Regions from separate parts of the Burkholderia sp. NRF60-BP8 genome, predicted to be linked through region 1. Evidence: predicted binding sites of a transcription regulator. Region 1 holds the regulator's gene; the other holds the start of a gene.
What was found. Region 1 encodes FliA, which starts transcription of late flagellar genes. Its sites were predicted from a motif close to CTAAAGTTTNNNNNNNNNNNGCCGNTA; they were not measured.
Positions count from the first base shown of each region.

Region 1 (11,218 bases):
GTAGTTGCCGGTCGCCGTCACGAAGATGTCGGCCTTGTCCGCCGCGTATTCCATCGTCACGACGCGGTAGCCTTCCATCGCCGCCTGCAGCGCGCAGATCGGATCGACTTCGGTGACCCACACGGTCGCACCCAGGCCGCGCAGCGATTGCGCGCAACCCTTGCCCACGTCGCCGTAGCCCGCGACGACCGCGACCTTGCCCGCGATCATCACGTCGGTCGCGCGCTTGATGCCGTCGACGAGCGACTCGCGGCAGCCGTACAGGTTGTCGAACTTCGACTTCGTGACCGAATCGTTCACGTTGAACGCCGGGAACGGCAGGCGGCCGTCCTTTTCCATCTGGTACAGGCGATGCACGCCGGTCGTGGTTTCTTCGGTCACGCCCTTGATGTGCGCGAGGCGCTTCGAGTACCAGTTCGCGTCGACGTCGAGGTGCGCCGCGATCGACTTGTACAGCGCGACTTCTTCCTCGTTGGTCGGCTTCGCGATCACCGAACGGTCCTTCTCGGCCTTCGAGCCGAGGATCAGCAGCAGCGTGGCATCGCCGCCGTCATCCAGGATCATGTTCGCGAATTCGCCGTTCGGCCATTCGAAGATGCGGTGCGAGAACTCCCAGTATTCGTCGAGCGATTCGCCCTTGAACGCGAACACCGGCGTGCCGGCTTCGACGATCGCGGCCGCCGCGTGATCCTGGGTCGAGAAGATGTTGCACGACGCCCAGCGCACGTCCGCGCCGAGCGCCTTCAGCGTCTCGATCAGCACGCCCGTCTGGATCGTCATGTGCAGCGAACCGGCAATGCGCGCGCCCTTCAGCGGCTGCTGCGCCTTGTATTCGTCGCGGATCTGCACGAGGCCCGGCATTTCGGTCTCGGCGATGTTCAGTTCCTTGCGGCCCCAGCCGGCCAGCGCCATGTCGGCGACGACGTAATCGTGGGAAGCCTTGGAATCGATAATGGCGTTCATCACGCCCTCCTTTCTAAAAAGTTTCTAGATTGGTGACGTGAGCGCCGTTCAGGAAGCGGGGCCGGCAGCGAAAAAATCGCTGCACGGCTGCTTGGTGAAGCCTTCCGAGCCTGGCGGACGCTGGATGGTCCGTCGCAACGCTCCTCGGAAAACGGAGGGGATTGTAGCAAATCGGCGCGCGAAATGCGCAAGCGCCGAGCAACCGCGGCACGGGCGCGCGGCGTCGGCGCGCGCGGCCGTTCCAAAGGGTCAGGACTCCGCGCCGACCCACGCCTGTTCGCGCAGCCGCGCACGCAGGCGCGCAACGGCCTGGCTGTGCAACTGGCACACGCGCGATTCGCTCACCTCGAGGACCGCGCCGATCTCGCGCAGATTCAGACCCCGTTCGTAGTACAGCGACATCAGCAGCTTCTCGCGCTCCGGCAGCCGCTCGATCGCCTCGACGAGCGCCTCGCGCAGGTGCTCGTCGAGCAACGCCGACAGCGGATCGGCGTGATCGACGCGATAGCGGTCGAGAAACGGCTCGTCGTCGGCGGCGCGGTCGAAATCCTCGTAGTAGATGAGCTGGCTGCCGTGCAGGTCCTGCAGCATCCCCTGGTATTCGTCGAGCGGCATGTTCAGGTGCTGCGCGATCTCGGTCTCGCTCGCCGAGCGGCCGAGGTGCTGCTCGACCTGGTGCACCGCGTGCTCGACCTCGCGCGACGTCTTGCGCAGGCTGCGCGGCAGCCAGTCGTTGCTGCGCAGCTCGTCGAGCATCGCGCCGCGGATGCGCTGCGTCGCGTAGGTCTCGAACTGCGCGCCCTGGTCTTCCTTGTAGCGGCCGGCCGCGTCCATCAGGCCGATCATGCCGGCCTGGATCAGGTCGTCGAGATCGACACTCGCCGGCATCTTCGCGACGAGCTGCAGCCCGAGGCGGCGCACGAGCGGCGCGTATTGCGCGAGCACGTCGGCCTGGGACATCTTTCCTTGAGCGTTGTACATCATGGCTCCCTCCTTCGGGTGGCGCTCACGCGGCGTGTGCCGCGCCCGCCTCGTACGACGGCTTGCCGCCGGCGTGGACCGCGCGGCCCGCGCCCGAACGCGGGCGCATCGGCCAGTACAACAGGTCGGCGGCAATCTGCCGGTAGTCGCGCGCGGCAGCCGACGACGGGAACGCGTCGACCACCGCATGCATCAGTTCGCGGGCGTGCTCGACGAGCGGATCGGCGCTCACGCAGCCCGCGTCGGCGATCGATACGGTCAGGTAGCGGCTCGCGACGCCCGCGAGATTGTCGAAGGCCGTCTTCGCGTCCGCGTGGCTGCCGACCTGGTTGGTCAGCACGCGGAACTGCGCGAACGCGTGCGCGAAATGCAGCCGCTTCATGCACGCGTACGCCTCGGTGATCGCCTGCGCGGCGACCCGCGTGACGACCAGCACGTCGTGGGCTTCGCGCGCGAGCGCCGAGAACGAGCCGTCGGCGCCGAGCTGCGCGTCGACGAGGACGATGTCGGCCGGGCCGTCGATGAAGTCGCTCAGTTGCGCGTCGCTGTAGCCGGCGCGCGCGAGCCGCGCGGCGCCGCACAGGCCGAAGCCGGCCGCCACCCGCGTGCGTTCGCCGTCGCGCAGCCACGCGCCGGCGAGCGTCGCGCTGGCCGAATGCACGTCGGCGCGCTCGTCGACGACGAGCACGTCCTTGCCGAGCGACGCGAGCGCCGCCGCGAGGTTCACCACGGTGGACGTGCAGCCGACGCCCGCCGGGCCGCCCGTCACCGCGACGATGCGCGACGCGCGCCCGGCCAGCAGGCGCCGCAGCCCTTCTGCCTGGTCGATGATCCGTTTATCCAAATCGCACCTCGTGCAGCTCGGCGGTGGAACGTGCGGTCAGTGCGGAAAGCAGCGTCGGCATGTCCTCGTCTTGCGGCACGAAGGGCGAGCCGTCGCGCGGCACACAGAACGCGCTCTTCAGCAGGAATCGGGTCGATGCGACGTACAGGTTCTCCGGCACCTTCTGGCCGGTCGACACGTAGTGGACCGGCAGCTTGTAGCGGATCACCGTGTCGAGCACGCCGCCGAGGTGGGTCGCCTCGTCGAGCTTCGTGAGAATGCAACCGGCCAGGTTCGGATGCTCGCCCGCGCTGCGGTACGCCTGCACGACTTCGTTCAGCGTGTCGCCGTGGCTCGTCGCGTTCAGCAGCAGCAGGCGCTGCACCGGCGCGTTCGCGCCGTGCAGCATCGCGATCTGGTCGGACACCGCGCGGTCGCGCTGGCTCATGCCGATCGTGTCGATCAGCACGATATGCTTGTTGCGCAACTCGGACAGCGCGAGCGCGAGGTCGCCCGCATCCTTCACCGCGTGAACCGGCACGCCGAGAATCTTGCCGAAGATGCGCAGTTGCTCGTGGCCGCCGATCCGGTAGCTGTCGGTGGTCAGCAGCGCGACCTTGCTCGCGCCGAAGCGCATCACGCAGCGCGCCGCCAGCTTCGCGGTGGTGGTCGTCTTGCCGACGCCCGTCGGCCCCATCAGCGCGAACACGCCGCCGCGCTCCATCAGCGCGTCCTCGCTGTCGAGCACCGGCAGGTTCGACGCGAGCACCGACTGCGCCCATTCGGCGGCCTGCTCGAAAGTCTGCGCGCCGTCGCCGGACGGCAGGTTGTCGACCAGCATCCGCACGAGCTGCGCGGAGAAGCCGGCCGCGAACAGGTGCTTCGTCAGCGCGCCGTGAACGGCGCTGCGACGCTGGCGGTCGTGCCACATCAGGCTGTCGAACTGCTCCGCCATCATCCCGCGCAGCTCGCCGAGCTCCTGCATCACGGTGTCGTTGACGATCCGCTCGATGCGCGACTTCACCGCATCGGCCACCGCGGCGGCCGTGTCCGCGGACAGCCGCGCGCGCTCCGTCGCCTTGCCGGCGTACGCAACGCCCGTGTCGGGGGCGCGCTTCGTGGCGGCCGGCGAACCGGCGGCCGGCGCTCCGGCGGCCGGCATCCGGCGTTCCGCGTCGCGCACGATGTCGCGCGCCCAGTCGTGCGGGGTCGCGCCGGCCGCGGCTTGCGGCGCGGGCGCGCTCGCCCGCGGCTCGGCCGGCGCCTGCGCGCGGGCCATCAACGCGTCGCGCTGCTGCGTCAGGCGCTTCGCGTGCTCGACCAGCCACGGCGCGGGTTCGGAAGGAGCGGCCGGGGCGCCGGCGGCCGGCGTACCGGCGGTGGGCGTACCGGCAGTCGCCGCCGCGATCGAAGACGCCGCCGCCGGCTCGTCCGCATCGATCGACGAAGCGTGCACGTCGGCCTCCTGCGCGTCGGCGCTCGCGCCGAACACGGACGAGAACACGTCCGGCAGCCCGCCTGCGCCCGCCGCATACGGATTGACGGCCGGGCGCGGCGCGATGCCCGGGCGCGACACGATGCCCGGCACCGCGGCGGCCGGCACGGATTCCGGCTGGCGCGACGTCGCGAGACGCGGACGCGCGGCCGGCGGCGCCACCGCGGCAAGATCCGAATCGGCGAGTGCAACGATTTCGACACTGCCGTCATCGAGCGTGCGGTTCGACAGCACGACCGCGTCGGCGCCGAGCGCCTCGCGCACGAGACGAAGTGCGTCGCGGCTCGTTGCGCCGGTGAATTTGCGAATGTTCAAGCGGAACCCCCGATGACGTTAACGACTTTGATCGTGCGCGTGTCCGGCACTTCGGCATACGACAGCACTTTCAATTGCGGCAGGCTGCGGCGCAGGAAACGCGCGAGCATCGCGCGCAGCGCGTGCTGCACGAGCAGCACGGGCGGCAGCCCGAGATTCTGTTGACGCAGCATCGCCTGCTGCGTGCCGGTCAGAAGGTTGTGCGCGAGGCCGGGTTCGAGGCCCGGGTTCGCGCCGGTGGCGAGCGCCTGCGACAGCACGCGCTCCAGATTGGCGTCGAGGCCCATCACCTGCATTTCGCCGGCGCCCGGATACCACTGCTGCGTGATCGCGCGGCCGAGCGAGAGCCGCACCGCGGCCGTGATCTCGTACGCGTCGCCGCGGCCCGCATGCTCGGACACGGCCTCGAGGATCGTGCGCATGTCGCGGATCGGCACGCCCTCCTCGAGCAGGTTCTGCAGCACCTTCTGCAGCGTCGTGAGCGAGATCGTCTTCGGCACGAGATCCTCGACGAGCGACGGCGCGTCCTTGCCGGTGCGCTCGACGAGCGCCTGCACTTCCTGGCGGCCGAGCAGCTCGGCCGCGTGCTGGACGACGAGATGGTTCAGATGCGTCGCGACGACCGTGCTCGCGTCGACCACCGTGTAGCCGTACACCTGCGCCTGCTCGCGCAGCGCGACGTCGATCCATACGGCCGGCAGCCCGAACGCGGGATCCTGCGTGACGGCGCCCGGCAGCGCGGCCGTCACCTGGCCCGGGTTGATCGCGAGCCACTGGCCCGGGAACACTTCGCCGACGCCGATCTCGACGCCCTTCAGCGCGATCCGGTACGCGTTCGGCCGCAGTTCGAGGTTGTCGCGGATATGGATCACCGGCGGCAGGAAGCCGATTTCCTGTGCGAATTTCTTGCGGATGCTCTTGATGCGCTTGAGCAGCTCGCCGTCGCTGTTCTTGTCGACGAGCGGAATCAGCCGATAGCCGACTTCGAGGCCGAGCGGGTCGATCAGCTGCACGTCGTCCCAGGTCGCTTCGTGGCTGTCGGCCGGCAGCACGGCGGGCGGCGCGATGTCGGTCACGTCGCCGGCCGCCTTGCGGGCCGCCGCGCGCCGGGTCTGCGTGCGCGCCAGCCAGATCGCGCCGCCGCCGAGCGCGAGGAACGCGAAGTGCGGCATCCCGGGGATCAGCCCCATCAGCGCGATGATCGCGCCGGTGATGTTCAGCACGCGCGGGTTCGTGAACAACTGGCCGGTGATCTGCGTGCCGATGTCCTCGTCGGTCGCGACGCGCGACACGATCACGCCGGCCGCGGTCGAGATCACGAGCGACGGGATCTGCGCGACGAGGCCGTCGCCGATCGTCAGCAGTGTGTAGTTGGTGCCGGCCGCGGCGAACGACATGTCGTGCTGGACCATCCCGACGATCAGCCCGCCGATCACGTTGATCGCCATGATGATCAGGCCGGCGATCGCGTCGCCGCGCACGAACTTCGACGCGCCGTCCATCGACCCGTAGAACTCGGCTTCCTGCGATACCGCGAGGCGCCGCTTGCGCGCCTGTTCCTCGTTGATGAGGCCCGCGTTCAGGTCGGCGTCGATCGCCATCTGCTTGCCGGGCATCGCGTCGAGCGTGAAGCGCGCGGACACTTCGGCGATCCGCCCCGCGCCCTTCGTGATCACCATGAAGTTGATGATCATCAGGATCACGAACACCACGATGCCGACCGCGAAGTTGCCGCCGACGAGGAAGTGGCCGAACGCCTCGATCACCTGGCCGGCCGCGTCCGGCCCGGTGTGCCCTTCGAGCAGCACGACGCGCGTCGACGCGACGTTCAGCGACAGGCGCAGGAGCGTCGAGAACAGCAGCACGCTCGGGAACGCCGCGAAGTCGAGCGGCTTCATCGTGTACATGCTGACGAGCAGCACCATCACGGACAGCGCGATGTTGAACGTGAACAGCAGATCCAGCAGCAGCGGCGGCAGCGGCAGGATCATCATCCCCAGGATCATGCAGATGAGGATCGGGCCCGCGAGCGCGCGCAGGTTCGTGCCCGCGAACGGGTTCGGGCGCTTCGCGAACAGGCCGGTGGTCGGGGTGCTCATGCCGCGTTCCCTTGCTTGCCGAGCGTGTCTTCGGCTTCTTCGCGCTCGTCGTCGGCGGACACTGACGCGCCCTTGTCGAGTTCGGCCGGCACGTCGAGATCGACCGGCACCGCCGGGAACGCGCCGCCTTCCGAACGGAAGCGCTTGAGCTGGTACACCCACGCGAGCACTTCGGCGACCGCCGAGTACAGCGAGCCGGGGATCTCGCGCTCGAGTTCGACGTTGTGATACAGCGCACGCGCGAGCGGCGGCGCTTCGAGCAGCGGCACGTTGTGTTCGGCCGCGAGCTCGCGGATGCGCGCGGCGACGAGGTTCACGCCCTTCGCGACGACCTTCGGCGCGCGCATCTCGCCGTCCGTGTATTGCAGCGCGACCGCGAAGTGCGTCGGGTTCGTGACGACCACGTCGGCCTTCGGCACGGCCGCCATCATCCGGCGGCGCGCGATCGCGCGCTGCTGCTGGCGGATCCGCCCCTTCACGTGCGGATCGCCTTCGTTCTCGCGATGCTCGCGCTTCACTTCTTCCTTCGTCATGCGCAACTTCTTGTTGTACTGCCAGAGTTGGTAAGGCACGTCGAGCCCGGCGACCACCAGCATCCCGGCGACCGTCGTGCCGCAGCACACGGCGACCAGATGCAGCGCATCGGGCAGCGCGGCGCCGAGCGGCTGCGTCGCGAGACCGAGCAGTTCGTCCTTGCTGCGCCAGATCGCGATGCCGCCGATCCCGCCGACGACCAGCGTCTTCGCGATCGACATCCCGAGCTGGATCGGTCCCTGGATCGAGAAGATCCGGCCGAGGCCCGAGATCGGGTTCAGGCGGTCGAACTTCAGCTCGAACGTCTTTGGCGAAATCAGCCAGCCGCCGAGCGCCATCGGCGCGAGCAGCGCGGCGACGCCGGTGAGCGCGAGCAGCGGCAGCAGCGCGGCGAAGCCTTCGAGGCTCGCGCTGCCGGCCGCCGACAGCATCCGGTTGGTGTCGAACGCGGTCGCGCGATCGAACGTGAACGCGCCGCGCAGCATCGCCTGCAGATGGCCGCCCGACGGGCCTGCGAGCAGCCATGCGCCGTAGAACCCCGCCGCGAGCAGCGCGAACGAAGCCAGTTCGCGCGAACGCGCGACCTGCCCCTCCTCGCGCGCCTTCTCGCGGCGCCTGGGAGTGGCGGCTTCGGTCTTGTCGAGATCGCTCTCGTCTGCCACGGGGCCTCCGGTCGGGTACGGCGGAATGCCGCTTTCCAGTGACACCGATTATTCATGGAGGCGTCAAACGCCGATCGGTCGAGCAAAGCCGGGAAAGGGGGGTATTTCGGGGAATCGGGCGAGCCGCCGCAAACGCTGTCGGATCGGGGCCGCAACGATGCGACGCGCGGCGGAAAACGGTCCGGTCGGCGTATGGCGACGCGGTGGTCGCAAGCGGAGCGGCCGCGGCGTAATGCGACGGGGAACGGTGAAACGACGGGCGGGAAAGACGGGGGAAACGGGGCCGGACGCAATGGGGCCGGGAGTCGGGGGCGGTCTCGGGTCTCGGGTCTCGGGTCTCGGGTCTCGGGTCTCGGGTCTCGGGTCTCGGGTCTCGGGTCTCGGGTCTCGGGTCTCCGGCTTCGGGCTTCGGGCTTCGGGCTTCGGGCTTCGGGCTTCGGGGCTTCGGGCCCCGCGCGTCGCGACAGGCCGGCGGCCGCCGGCCCGAACGACCTGCAAGACCTGGGCGGCCTAAGCGGATTCGCCTGCCGCCGCGCGCTGCAGCGCGTCGAGATCGAGCTTCTTCATCGTCATCACCTGCGCCATCACGCGCTCGGCGCGGGCCGGGTCGCCCGTCATCAGTTCGGCCATCTGCACGGGCACGACCTGCCACGACACGCCGAAGCGGTCGCGCAGCCAGCCGCATTGCTGCGCGCGCTCGTCCCCGCCTTCGGACAGGCGCGTCCAGTAATGGTCGATCTCGTCCTGGTCGCGGCAGTTGACGACGAACGACACGGCCGGCGTCATCTGGAACACGGGGCCGCCGTTCAACGCGACGAACGCCTGCCCGTCGAGCTCGAACGCCACGGTCATCACCGCGCCCTCGGCGTTGCCGGACGCGTGCGCGCCGGCCTTGCCGTAGCGCGCGACGTGCACGATGCGCGCGTTGTCGAACACCGATACGTAGAAAGCGGCCGCCGCCTCGGCGTCGCGGTCGAACCACAGGAACGGCGTGATGCGCTGGATACGCGAGTTCATGGCGTTGTCTCCTCGATGTCGTGCCGGCACCGGTGCCGGTCTTACATCGTAGGCGCTATGCCGGCGCCTGGCAGCGATCCGGTTCGTAGCGCCCGCCCGGCACGCCGGAATAAAAAAGGGGCGATCGCTCGCCCCCTCGTTCCTGCGTCCGGCCGTGCCGCGTCAGAACGCGACGAACGGCTGCGCGCCGCCGCTCGCGGTCTTGTCCATCCCGAAGTAGATCGTCTTGCCGTAGAAGTGCGGCATGCCGATGTCGAGCCAGTTGGACGAGCCGAACGGGCCCGCGATGTCGTTGAACGCGAACGTCGACGGGTTCGAGAACAGCGAATCCGCGTTCGCGACCGTCATCGACACGGTGCCCGACGCGCCGTTCTGGCCGCTCAGCGTGGCCGAGTAGGGGGTCGTGGTCGACGGGCAGTAGAACTCCGTGTTCCGCGAGCACGGCGTCGACGTCGACGTCGAATCGTTGAAGAAATACGCGTTCGAGCCCGTATCGAAGAACGCGGTCACGTTGCGCCCCTGGAACGTCGCGCTGACGTCGCCGGTCGTGGTCGACGTCATCACCGTCTTGCCGCTCAGGTTCGGCAGGCCGAACGTCAGCGTGCCGGTCGCGCTCGCCTGCCCGCTGGGCGAGATGTCGGGCATCTGCACGCTCACGCCGTCGTTGTTCGCGAACCGATGCACCGGGTTGGCCACCTGCTGCGCGAGCGGCACGAGCGCGACCGTGCAGCTCGCGTTGTCGCCGTTCGGGCACGCGTAGTAGTTGTTGCTCGTCGACGTCGACGTCGCGCAGGTCGTACCGCAGTCGTACGGCGCCGGCCCGATGCCGAGGATCCCGTTCGCGCCGAGCGCGCCGGTCGAGTTGGCCGACGCGCCGCCGTTCGTGCACGAGCTCGGCACGTTCGTCGTGCCGAGGTCGCCGATGATCTGCACGGGCAGCGCGCTCGCCTGCTCGGCGCCGATCGACAGGTCGACGGTGCGCACCGACCCCCACGTGTAGCTCGACACGAACTTGCCGCATTCGGCGACCGGCGCGCCGCCGCTCGTCACCTGCGGCAGGCTGTCGTGCACGCCCGCCACCGCGCTGCCTACGAGCCGCAGCCCGTAGGACGCGGTATCGACGAGCACGTTGTTGACGATCTGGCAGTTCGACGTGCCCGGCACGCAGACCTTCACGCTGATGGTCGGGATGTTGATCACGTTCGCGGCGCCCGCGCCGACCGTGATGACGGCCGTGTTGCCGCTGTTGCCGTCGGACCCGCCCGAGCCATTGCCGCCGGTGTTGCCGTTGTTGGCCGAACCGCCGCCGCCATCGCCGCCGCCGCATGCCGTCACGAGCGCGGCCGTTGCGGCGAGGAGGCCCAGCATGCCGAGCCAGCGCTTGAATGTACGAGGAATGCTCAAGATCGCTCTCCCGCTGTCACTGGATATCGGTGCCGGCCACGCCGGCCGGCAGCGCCGACGGCAGCCATGCCTGGCCGGAGAAGGCGCCCATGTGGCCGCCCGTCCGGATCACGAGGCCGCTCGTCTCGACGGCCACCGGCGCGCGCCAGCCGCGCGCCCGATGCGCGGCCTCGACGCCGGCGGTGTACTGCGGGAAATAGCTGCCGAGCAGCGACGCGAGATCCGGCATCGTCGGCCCGCGCCACGCGAGGCCGAACACGCTGCCGGCGGCCGACGTGTATTCGTGAATGACGGTGCCCGATCCGAGCGTGATCTCACGGACGGTATAAGCGGCCGTGCTCGTCTGCACGCCGTCCGCCGAGCGCATCGCGCGCTGCAGCGCACGCACGGTGGCGGCCTGATCGTCCGCCGGCGGCGACATCGGCGCGCCGCCCAGTTCCGCGTGTGCGTGGACGGCCCACAGCACACCCATTGCAGCCGTCGCATGCGCGACGGTCCAGCCCAAGCGTTTCAGCTTCACGTTCCCCCCCACGGGACTGGCTTCGTTGCCGACGGCGCCGCCATCGGCCCACGCCGCCTGCCAACTTATGAATCTTACGGATGATGCTACGTTGCTGCTGACGCGTAGTATGCCTGCGGAGTGTGGCCAAGTGTCAATTCGACGCAGGATCACGCCGCGCCGCGCAGGGGCGGCGCGCACGGAAAAACGAGGCGGGGACGGGGAATGCACGCATCGGGCGGCCCGCGGAACGGGGCGCGCGGATGCGCCGCGGCAGGATCAGAAGCCGAGGCTCGCGAGCAGGTCGTCGACCTGCCCCTGGTCCTGGACGACGTCGGATTTGCCTTCCGGCGCGATCTGCGGGCCGTTCAGCAGCGATTCGGGGCTGCCGGTCGCGCTCATCTGCTCGGCCGCGAGCGCGGCCGC
Region 1 covers NZ_CP013373.1:222,992-234,209, reverse strand. Annotated here, with positions in the region: gene ahcY (adenosylhomocysteinase) at 1-963, opposite strand, end outside; S-adenosyl-L-homocysteine riboswitch at 996-1,115, opposite strand; gene WS54_RS14080 (RNA polymerase sigma factor FliA) at 1,213-1,947, opposite strand; gene WS54_RS14075 (nucleotide-binding protein) at 1,970-2,788, opposite strand; gene flhF (flagellar biosynthesis protein FlhF) at 2,781-4,577, opposite strand; gene flhA (flagellar biosynthesis protein FlhA) at 4,574-6,676, opposite strand; gene flhB (flagellar biosynthesis protein FlhB) at 6,673-7,872, opposite strand; gene WS54_RS14050 (VOC family protein) at 8,383-8,889, opposite strand; gene WS54_RS14045 (DUF3443 family protein) at 9,052-10,293, opposite strand; gene WS54_RS14040 (DUF2844 domain-containing protein) at 10,310-10,813, opposite strand; gene cheZ (protein phosphatase CheZ) at 11,072-11,218, opposite strand, start outside.

Region 2 (11,218 bases), 400 kb from region 1:
CGCGAACAACGCGCTGCACTACGAAACCGGGATGACCGTGATGACCCAGCAGATCAAGGCGATGATCGCCGCGATCACGACGAACTCGTAAGCGCCGTGTCCGAATCCGGACCCCGGCACAAGGAGCCTCCATGCCTTCGTTGATGAACATCTTCGGCGTCGCCGGTTCGGCGCTGTCCGCGCAATCGCAGCGCCTGAACGTCACCGCGTCGAACCTCGCGAACGCCGACAGCGCGACCGGCCCCGACGGCAAGCCGTACAAGGCCAAGCAGGTCGTGTTCGCGACCGATCCGCTCGGCGGCGCGCGCACCGCGTCGGGCCAGGGCGTGGGCGGCGTGCGCGTGACCAAGGTGATGGACGACCCGTCGCCGATGAAATCGACGTACGACCCCGCGAACCCGGCCGCCGACGCGAACGGCTACGTGCAGATGCCGAACGTCGATCCGGTGCAGGAGATGGTGAACATGATCTCGGCGTCGCGCTCGTACCAGGCCAACGTCGAGACGCTGAACACCGCGAAGACGCTGATGCTCAAGACGCTGACGATCGGCTCGTAAGCCGCGCGCCGCCCGACCTTTCCCTACCGAGACCCGGACCGACAGTTCCGACACAAGGCCACCCAGGATGACTTCCTCCAACACGACGATCGGCAGCAACGGCACCAGCGTGTCGACGCTGCCGACCGACACGATGAACACCAACAACGTGTCGTCGACCAACGGCACGTCGGCGAGCGACCTGCAGGCGACGTTCCTGAAGCTGCTCGTCACGCAGCTGCAGAACCAGGATCCGACGAGCCCGGTGGACAGCTCGCAGATGACGTCGCAGCTCGCGCAGATCAACACGGTGAGCGGCATCGCGCAACTGAACACGTCGCTCACGTCGCTGTCGACGCAGCTCGCGGCCGGCCAGCAGACGCAGGCCGCGCTGCTGATCGGCACGAACGTGCTCGCGCCGGGCAACGGCGTCGCGGTGAAGAGCGGCGCGGCGTCGCCGTTCGGCGTGTCGCTCACGAGCAACGTGTCGAACCTGACGATCACCGTGAAGAACTCGGCGGGCGTCGTCGTGAACACGATCAACGCGGGCGCGCAGTCGGCCGGCACCGTGCCGTTCAACTGGACGCCGACCGACGCGGCCGGCAACGCGCTGCCGGACGGCAACTACACGGTTAGCGCGCAGTACACCGGCACCGACGGCAAGACCTACGCGCCGACCGTGCTGGCCGCGTCGCAGGTGCAGAGCGTGATCAAGCAGGCGGACGGCACCGCGGGGCTGGTGCTGTCGAACGGCACGACGGTGGGGCTCACCCAGGTTGCGTCGATCTTCCCGAACACCAAGTCGTCCTCGTCCGGCGACACCACCACCAACTGATCGAGCTTTCTCGTAACGGAGACCGAAATGGGTTATCAACAGGGTCTGAGCGGCCTCGCCGGCGCATCGAACGCACTCGACGTGATCGGCAACAACATCGCGAACGCGAACACGGTCGGCTTCAAGTCGAGCACCGCGCAGTTCGCCGACATGTACGCGAACTCGGTCGCGACGTCGGTCAACACGCAGATCGGCATCGGCACGACGCTGAACTCGGTGCAGCAGCAGTTCGGCCAGGGCACGATCAATACGACGAACTCGTCGCTCGACGTCGCGATCAACGGCAACGGCTTCTTCCAGATGTCGAACAACGGCGTGACGACGTACTCGCGCGACGGCACGTTCCAGCGCGACAAGAACGGCTACATCGTCAACGCGCAGGGCATGAACCTGATGGGGTACATGGCCGACAAGAACGGCGTGATCAACACCGCGCAGACCGTGCCGCTGCAGGCGCCGACCACCAACATCGCGCCGACCGCGACGACCAGGATCACCGGCCAGTTCAACCTGAACTCGCAGGACACGGTGCCGACCAAGACGCCGTTCGACCCGAACGACCACACGACGTACAACTACTCGACTGCGATCCAGGTGTACGACTCGCTCGGCGGTTCGCAGGCGGTCAACATGTATTTCGTGAAGTCGGCGGCCGGCACGTGGGAAGCGTACGCGGGCGTGCAGGGCGGCGCGACGACCGATCTCGGCACGATCACGTTCAATTCGGCCGGGGCGATCTCGAGCACGACGACCGGCACGCCGGCCACGCCGACCGCATCGCTCGGCCAGTTCCAGTTCACCGTGCCGAACACCGACGGCTCGGCGACGCCGCAACAGCTCACGCTCGACCTGACCGGGACGACGCAGTACGGCGGCAAGGACGGCGTGAACAACCTCGCGCAGGACGGCTACGCGAGCGGCACGCTGACGACCTACTCGATCGGCGCCGACGGCAAGCTGACCGGCAACTACTCGAACGGCCAGACCGCCGTGCTCGGCCAGATCGCGCTCGCGAACTTCAACAACCCGAACGGGCTGGTGAACCTCGGCGGCAACCAGTACGCGGAATCCGCCGCGTCGGGCGTGCCGCAGATCTCGGCGCCGGGCAGCACGAACCACGGCACGCTGCAGGGCAGCGCGCTCGAGAACTCGAACGTCGACCTCACGTCGCAGCTCGTCAACCTGATCACCGCGCAGCGCAACTACCAGGCGAACGCGCAGACGATCAAGACGCAGCAGACCGTCGACCAGACGCTCATCAACCTGTAAGCGCGGACAACCGGCAGCCATGGACCGACTGATCTATACGGCGATGACGGGCGCGTCGCAGTCGCTCGACCAGCAGGCGATCGTCGCGAACAACCTCGCGAACGCGTCGACGACGGGTTTTCGCGCGCAGCTCGCGACGTATCGCGCGGTGCCGATGAATTTCGGCGACGGCAGCAACGTCGACCCGGCGACGACGCGCACCTACGTGCTGTCGTCCACGCCCGGCGCCGATTACGCGCCGGGTCCGATCACGCGCACCGGCAATCCGCTCGACGTCGCCGTGCAGGGTCCCGGCTGGCTGTCGGTGCAGACGGCCGACGGCAGCGAGGCGTACACGCGCGCCGGCAACCTGCACGTCGACGAAAACGGCCAGCTCGTCAACGCGAGCAACCTGCCGGTGGTCGGCAACGGCGGCCCGATCTCGGTGCCGCCCAACGCGGAAGTGACGATCGGCAAGGACGGCACGGTGTCCGCGCTGATGCCGGGCGACCCGCCGACGGCGGTCGCGATCGTCGACCAGCTGAAGCTCGTGAACCCCGATCCGGCCACGCTCACGCGCGGCAACGACGGGCTGTTCCGCACCGCCGACGGCAATCCGGCCGACGTCGACCCGAACGTGGTCGTCACGCCGAATTCGCTCGAAGGCAGCAACGTGAACCCGGTGACCGCGATGGTCGCGATGATCGACAACGCGCGCGCGTTCCAGCTTCAGTCGAAGCTGATCCAGACCGCCGACCAGAACGAGCAGACGGCGAACCAGCTGCTCAACTTCAGCTGAGCGCCCGCGCCAGCCTACGCAGGAGACCTGAAAAATGAACCGTTCGCTCTACATCGCCGCCACCGGCATGAATGCGCAGCAGGCGCAGATGGACGTGATTTCGAACAACCTCGCGAACACCAGCACGAACGGCTTCAAGGCGTCGCGCGCGGTGTTCGAGGATCTGCTGTACCAGACCATCCGCCAGCCCGGCGCGAATTCGACGCAGCAGACCGAGCTGCCGTCGGGCCTGCAGCTCGGCACCGGCGTGCAGCAGGTCGCGACCGAGCGCCTGTACACGCAGGGCGGCCTCACGCAGACCGGCAACTCGAAGGACGTCGCGATCAACGGCGCGGGCTTCTTCCAGGTGCTGATGCCGGACGGCACCAACGCGTACACGCGCGACGGGTCGTTCCAGACCAACGCGCAGGGCCAGCTCGTCACGTCGAGCGGCTACCAGGTGCTGCCGGCGATCACCGTGCCGCAGAACGCGCAGTCGCTGACGATCGGCAAGGACGGCGTCGTGTCGGTCACGCAGCCGGGCTCGAACAACGCGGTCCAGATCGGCTCGCTGCAGATCGCGACCTTCATCAACCCGGCCGGCCTCGAGGCGAAGGGCGAGAACCTGTTCGCGGAAACGACGTCGTCGGGCGCGCCGAACGTGTCGCAGCCGGGGCTGAACGGCGCGGGCGTGCTCAACCAGGGCTACGTCGAGGCGTCGAACGTGAACGTCGTGCAGGAACTCGTCAACATGATCCAGACCCAGCGTGCGTACGAGATCAACAGCAAGGCCGTGACGACGTCCGACCAGATGCTGCAGACCGTCACGCAGATGAAGAGCTAACCGGAACGTCCCGTCGTCGCCATGAAGCAGGTTCGCCTCCCCTCGTCAGCCACCGTCCGCGCCGCCTGCGCGGTCGCGGTGGCGGCGCTCGCCGGTTGCGCGCAGATCCCGCGCGATCCGATCATCCAGCAGCCGATGACGGCGCAGCCGCCGATGCCGATGTCGATGCAGGCGCCCGGCTCGATCTACAACCCCGGCTACGCGGGGCGGCCGCTGTTCGAGGATCAGCGGCCGCGCAACGTCGGCGACATCCTGACGATCATGATCGCGGAGAACATCAACGCGACCAAGTCGTCGGGCGCGAACACGAACCGGCAGGGCAACACCGACTTCAACGTGCCGACGGCCGGCTTCCTCGGCGGGCTGTTCGCGAAGGCGAACCTGTCGGCCACCGGCGCGAACAAGTTCGCGGCCACCGGCGGCGCGAGCGCGGCGAACACGTTCAACGGCACGATCACGGTGACCGTCACCAACGTGCTGCCGAACGGCAACCTCGTGGTGAGCGGCGAGAAGCAGATGCTGATCAACCAGGGCAACGAATTCGTGCGCTTCTCGGGGGTCGTCAACCCGAACACGATCTCGGGCGCGAACTCGGTCTATTCGACGCAGGTCGCCGACGCGAAGATCGAATACTCGTCGAAGGGCTACATCAACGAAGCCGAGACGATGGGCTGGCTGCAGCGCTTCTTCCTCAACATCGCGCCGTGGTGACGACGATGCAGACGACCCTGTTCAGCCGCCTGTCGGCCCGCGCGCAGACGGCCGCGCGGCTCGCCGTCGCGTTCGCGGCCGTAGCCGCGTGCGTGCTCGGCGCCGCGCCCGCGCACGCGGAGCGCCTGAAGGATCTCGCGCAGATCCAGGGCGTGCGCGACAACCCGCTGATCGGCTATGGCCTCGTCGTCGGCCTCGACGGCACGGGCGACCAGACGATGCAGACGCCGTTTACGACGCAGACGCTCGCGAACATGCTCGCGAACCTCGGCATCTCGATCAACAACGGTTCGGCCAACGGCGGCCCGTCGTCGCTGAACAACATGCAGTTGAAGAACGTCGCGGCCGTGATGGTGACGGCCACGCTGCCGCCGTTCGCGCGGCCGGGCGAGGCGCTCGACGTGACCGTGTCGTCGCTCGGCAACGCGAAGAGCCTGCGCGGCGGCACGCTGCTGCTCACGCCGCTGAAGGGCGCGGACGGGCAGGTGTACGCGCTTGCGCAGGGCAACATGGCGGTCGGCGGCGCGGGGGCCAGCGCGAACGGCAGCCGCGTGCAGGTGAACCAGCTCGCGGCCGGCCGGATCGTCGGCGGCGCGATCGTCGAGCGCGCGGTGCCGAACGCGGTCGCGCAGATGAACGGCATGCTGCAACTGCAACTGAACGACATGGATTACGGCACCGCGCAGCGGATCGTGTCCGCGGTCAATTCGAGCTTCGGCCCGGGCACCGCGACGGCGCTCGACGGCCGCACGATCCAGCTCGCGGCGCCGGCCGACTCCGCGCAGCAGGTCGCGTTCATGGCGCGGCTGCAGAACCTCGACGTGAGCCCGGACAAGGCCGCCGCGAAGGTGATCCTGAACGCGCGCACCGGCTCGATCGTGATGAACCAGATGGTCACGCTGCAAAGCTGCGCGGTCGCGCACGGCAACCTGTCGGTGGTCGTCAACACGCAGCCGGTGGTGTCGCAGCCGGGGCCGTTCTCGAACGGGCAGACGGTGGTGGCGCAGCAGTCGCAGATCCAGCTCAAGCAGGACAACGGCGCGCTGAAGATGGTGACGGCCGGCGCGAATCTCGCCGACGTCGTGAAGGCGCTGAACACGCTCGGCGCGACGCCCGCGGATCTGATGTCGATCCTGCAGGCGATGAAGGCGGCCGGCGCGCTGCGCGCCGACCTGGAGATCATCTAAATGGCAGCCACGCTCCCCAACGCAAACGACCTCACGCAGCGCTTCGCGCTCGACGTGCAGGGCTTCGATGCGCTGCGCGCGCAGGCGAAGCAGTCGCCGCAGGCCGGCGCGAAGGCGGTGGCCGGCCAGTTCGACGCGATGTTCACGCAGATGATGCTCAAGAGCATGCGCGACGCGTCGCCCGACGGCGGGCTGTTCGATTCGCATACGTCGAAGATGTACACGTCGATGCTCGACCAGCAGCTCGCGCAGCAGATGTCGACGCGCGGGATCGGCGTCGCCGACGCGCTGATGAAGCAGTTGCTGCGCAATGCAGGCGCCGGCGGCGACACGGCGGCCGACGTCGGCGCGGGCGGGCTGGGCGGTATGGGCGCCGGCGGCCTCGGCGCGGCCGGCAACGAAGGCAGCCTCGCCGCGATGAACGCGATGGCCAAGGCGTATGCGAACGCGGCGAACAACGGCGGGCTCGCCGGCGCGCGCGGCTATTCGGCCGGCAGCGCGCTGACGCCGCCGCTGAAGGGCGCGAGCGGCGTGCAGGACGCGGACGCGTTCGTCGACCGGCTCGCGGCCCCCGCGCAGGCGGCCAGTGCGACGACCGGCATCCCGGCGCGTTTCATCGTCGGCCAGGCCGCGCTCGAATCGGGCTGGGGCAAGCGCGAGATCCGCGCGGCGGACGGCTCGACCAGCTACAACGTGTTCGGCATCAAGGCGAACAAGGGCTGGACCGGCCGCACCGTGTCGGCGCTGACCACCGAATACGTGAACGGCACGCCGCGCCGCGTGGTCGCGAAGTTCCGCGCGTACGACTCGTACGAGCACGCGATGACCGATTACGCGAACCTGCTGAAGAACAATCCGCGCTACGCGGGCGTGCTGAGCGCGAGCCGCAGCGTCGAAGGCTTCGCGCACGGCATGCAGAAGGCCGGCTACGCAACCGACCCCAATTACGCGAAGAAGCTGATCTCGATCATGCAGCAGATCGGCTGACGGGCCGCCCGCCACCGCTTCGCCCGCCCTTTCGGACCGCGCCCGGCCCCCCGCCGCGCGCGGTTTCAACGTTTGCGCGAAATAAATCGCCGTTTCGATCTAAACTTTCGGTCAGCACTGCCGCTAAGTGTGAGAGACCTGCGACCGGGCCCCCGTTCTGGCCCGGTTTTATCGCGCACCGGTTGCCCCGGGCGCCCATGACAAGAAAGACCGGCTAGCCATGAATATCGAAACGTCGACGGACCCCAGCCTGGATGCAGGCCACTCCGGGCCCGACTATGCCCGCCGCAATCCGCTGGAAATCGGCGTGCAACTGCGCAACCTCGTGAATCGCGGCGATTTCCTGACCGTCCAGTACCCCGGCGGCCAGCTCGTCACGCGTCTGCTCGAGGTCGACGTCGGCGCGCGGACGTTCACGTTCGACTGGGGTGCGCTGTCCGAGCAGAACGCCGGCATCCTCGGCGCGTCGCACTGCACGTTCGCGGCCGCGCCGGAGGGCGTGCGCGTCGAATTCGCCACGGGCACGCCGCGCGAGACGCGCTACGAGGGGCTGCCCGCGTTCGTCGCCGATTTCCCCGACGTGCTGGTCTGCATCCAGCGCCGCGAATATTTCCGCGTCGACGCGCCGATCGTCGATCCGTTCCTGTGCCGCGGCAAGCTGCCGGACGGCGAAAGCTTCCTGTTCGAGGTGCACAACCTGTCGCTCGGCGGCGTGGGGCTGCGCACGGCCGACGAGCGCGTCGAGGCGCTCGAGGTCGGCACGCTGCTGCCGGACGTCGAGCTCGAGCTGACCGGCCACGGCAAGCTGTCGCTCGACCTGCAGCTGGTGTCGCAGCGTTCGACGCAGATGCCGAACGGGTCGCGACGCTACCAGCTCGGCTTTCGCTACATGTCGCTGCCGGGCAGCGCGGAGAACACGCTGCAGCGGCTGATCACGCAGCTCGAAATGAAGCGCCGCTCGCTCGCGCGGGCCTGACGCGCACCCGGCGGGCGGCCCGTCGCGGGCCGCCCGCGCAACGGCGCCGGCGCGCCCGCCGGCCGCTTCGAGCGGCGCCGCACGCCCGTGCGGCGCGCGTGCATTTTTTCCTCAATTTTTTCGATCCGCGGCCGTTATACCGGGAGTCACGCAACCCGGCGGCCGCAGCGCGGCCGGCTCATCAGGATCGCGCATGTCCAACACACTCATGAACCTCGGCGTCAGCGGCCTGAATGCCGCGCTCTGGGGCCTCACGACGACCGGCCAGAACATCAGCAACGCCGCGACGCCGGGCTATTCGGTCGAACGCCCCGTCTATGCCGAGGCAAGCGGGCAGTACACCAGCAGCGGCTACATGCCGCAGGGCGTGAGTACCGTCACCGTGCAGCGGCAGTACAGCCAGTACCTGAGCGACCAGCTGAACGGCGCGCAGACGCAGGGCGGCGCGCTGTCGACGTGGTATTCGCTCGTCACGCAGCTGAACAACTACATCGGCAGCCCGACGGCCGGCATCTCGACCGCGATCACGAACTACTTCACCGGGATGCAGAACGTCGCGAACAGCGCGTCCGACTCGTCGGTGCGGCAGACCGCGATGAGCAATGCGCAGACGCTCGCGAACCAGATCACGGCCGCCGGCCAGCAGTACGACGCGCTGCGCCAGAGCGTGAACACGCAGCTCACGAACACCGTCACGCAGATCAACGCGTACACCGCGCAGATCGCGCAACTGAACCAGCAGATCGCCGCGGCGAGCAGCCAGGGCCAGCCGCCGAACCAGCTGATGGACCAGCGCGACCTCGCGGTGTCGAACCTGTCGAATCTCGCGGGCGTGCAGGTGGTGCGCAACAGCGACGGCTACAGCGTGTTCATGTCGGGCGGCACGCCGCTCGTCGTCGCGGACAAGAGCTACCAGCTCGCGACCGTCACGTCGCCGTCCGACCCGAGCGAGCTGACCGTCGTGTCGCAGGGCATCGCCGGCGCGAACCCGCCGGGGCCGAACCAGTTCCTGTCCGACACGTCGCTGTCGGGCGGCACGCTCGGCGGCCTGCTCGCGTTCCGCAGCCAGACGCTCGACCCGGCCGAGGCCCAGCTCGGCGCGATCGCGACCAGCTTCGCCGCGCAGGTCAACGCGCAGAACGCGCTCGGCATCGACCTGTCGGGCAAGGTGGGCGGCAACCTGTTTTCGACCGGCGCGCCGATCACGTACGCGAACCAGGGCAATACCGGCAACGCGGCGCTGTCCGTGTCGTTCGCGAACGCCGCGCAGCCGACCACCGGCGACTACACGCTCGCGTACGACGGCACGAACTACACGCTGACCGACCGCGCGAGCGGCACGGTGGTCGGCACGTCGACGTCGATGCCGGCATCGATCGGCGGGCTGAACTTCTCGTTCTCGTCCGGCTCGATGAGCGCCGGCGACAAGTTCACCGTGCAGCCGACGCGCGGCGCGCTGAACGGCTTCGGCCTCGCGACGTCGAGCGGCTCCGCGATCGCGGCGGCTGCGCCGTACGTGCCGTCGGCCACGACGACCAACACCGGCAACGGCACGATCGGCGGGCTGTCGGTCACGAGCGCGACGGCCGCGGCCAACCCGCACAACTACACGATCACGATGGGCGGCACCGCGGCCGCGCCGACCTACACGGTCACCGACAACACGGCCGTGCCGCCGACGACCGGCGCCGCGCAGCCGTACCAGTCCGGCTCGCCGATCACGCTGACGGCGGGCGTCACGGTCACGGTGTCCGGCACGCCGGCGGTGGGCGACACGTTCAAGGTCGTGCCGAACACGGGCGGCACGAACGACGGCAGCAACGCGCTCGCGCTGGCGAAGCTCGTCAACTCGAAGGCGTTCGGCAACGGCTCGACCACGCTGACGGGCGCGTACGCGAACTACGTGAACGGCATCGGCAACACGGCGAGCCAGCTGAAGTCGTCGAGCGCCGCGCAGACCGCGCTGGTCGGCCAGATCACGCAGGCGCAGCAGTCGGTGTCGGGCGTGAACCAGAACGAGGAAGCGGCCAACCTGATGCAGTACCAGCAGCTCTACCAGGCGAACGCGAAGGTGATCCAGACCGCGTCGACGCTGTTCCAGACCGTGCTCGGCCTGTTCAACTGATTTCGGGGTTCCAAGCGATGCGGATTTCCACTGCGCAGTTCTACCAGATGAACGTCGCTCAAATGAGCGACCAGCAGGCGCAGCTCTCGCAGCTGTACCAGCAGATCTCGAGCGGCGTGAGCCTCGCGACGCCGGCCGACAACCCGCTCGGCGCGGCGCAGGCCGTGCAGCTGTCGATGACGTCGGCGACGCTGTCGCAGTACGCGTCGAACCAGAACGCCGCGCTGTCGTCGCTGCAGAAGGAAGACCAGACGCTCATCAGCGTCAACAACCTGCTCAACAGCATTCACACGGTCGTGATCCAGGCCGGCGACGGCTCGCTGTCGGACAGCGACCGCTCCGCGTTGTCGACGCAATTGCAGGGCTATCGCGACCAGTTGCTGACGCTCGCGAATTCGACCGACGGCTCGGGCAACTACCTGTTCGCGGGCTTCCAGTCGGCCACCGCGCCGTTCTCGAACGCGCCGGGCGGCGGCGTGACCTACAGCGGCGACACCGGCTCGCGCCAGGTGCAGATCGCCGACACGCGTTCGATCGCGCAGGGCGACAACGGCGCGAGCGTGTTCCTGTCGGTGCCGATGCTCGGCAGCCAGCCGGTGCCGCTCGCCGGCGCGGGCAACACGGGCACGGGCACGATCGGCGGCGTGACGATCACGAGCCCGTCGGCCGCGTCCAACGCGCACCAGTTCACGATCGCGTTCGGCGGCACGGCCGCGGCGCCCACTTACACGGTGACCGACAACACCGTCGTGCCGCCGACCACGACCCCCGCGCAGCCGTATTCGGACGGCGCCGGGATCGCGCTCGGCAACGGCCTGTCGGTGCCCGTGTCGGGCAAGCCGGCGCCGGGCGACACGTTCACGGTCACGCCCGCGCCGCAGGCCGGCACCGACGTGTTCGCGGCGCTCGACACGATGATCGCCGCGCTGAAGGTGCCGATCAGCAGCAACACGGCCGCCGCGACCGCGCTCGCGAACGCGATGACCACCGG
Region 2 covers NZ_CP013373.1:3,252,514-3,263,731, reverse strand. Annotated here, with positions in the region: gene flgB (flagellar basal body rod protein FlgB) at 1-91, shown strand, start outside; gene flgC (flagellar basal body rod protein FlgC) at 132-557, shown strand; gene WS54_RS28820 (flagellar hook assembly protein FlgD) at 625-1,371, shown strand; gene flgE (flagellar hook protein FlgE) at 1,399-2,640, shown strand; gene flgF (flagellar basal-body rod protein FlgF) at 2,660-3,418, shown strand; gene flgG (flagellar basal-body rod protein FlgG) at 3,453-4,241, shown strand; gene flgH (flagellar basal body L-ring protein FlgH) at 4,263-4,952, shown strand; gene WS54_RS28795 (flagellar basal body P-ring protein FlgI) at 4,958-6,139, shown strand; gene flgJ (flagellar assembly peptidoglycan hydrolase FlgJ) at 6,140-7,126, shown strand; gene WS54_RS28780 (flagellar brake protein) at 7,347-8,102, shown strand; gene flgK (flagellar hook-associated protein FlgK) at 8,296-10,227, shown strand; gene flgL (flagellar hook-associated protein FlgL) at 10,245-11,218, shown strand, end outside.
Region 2: flgK (flagellar hook-associated protein FlgK) is a predicted target of FliA. The motif match lies at 8,213-8,239, and genes of this name have one in related genera.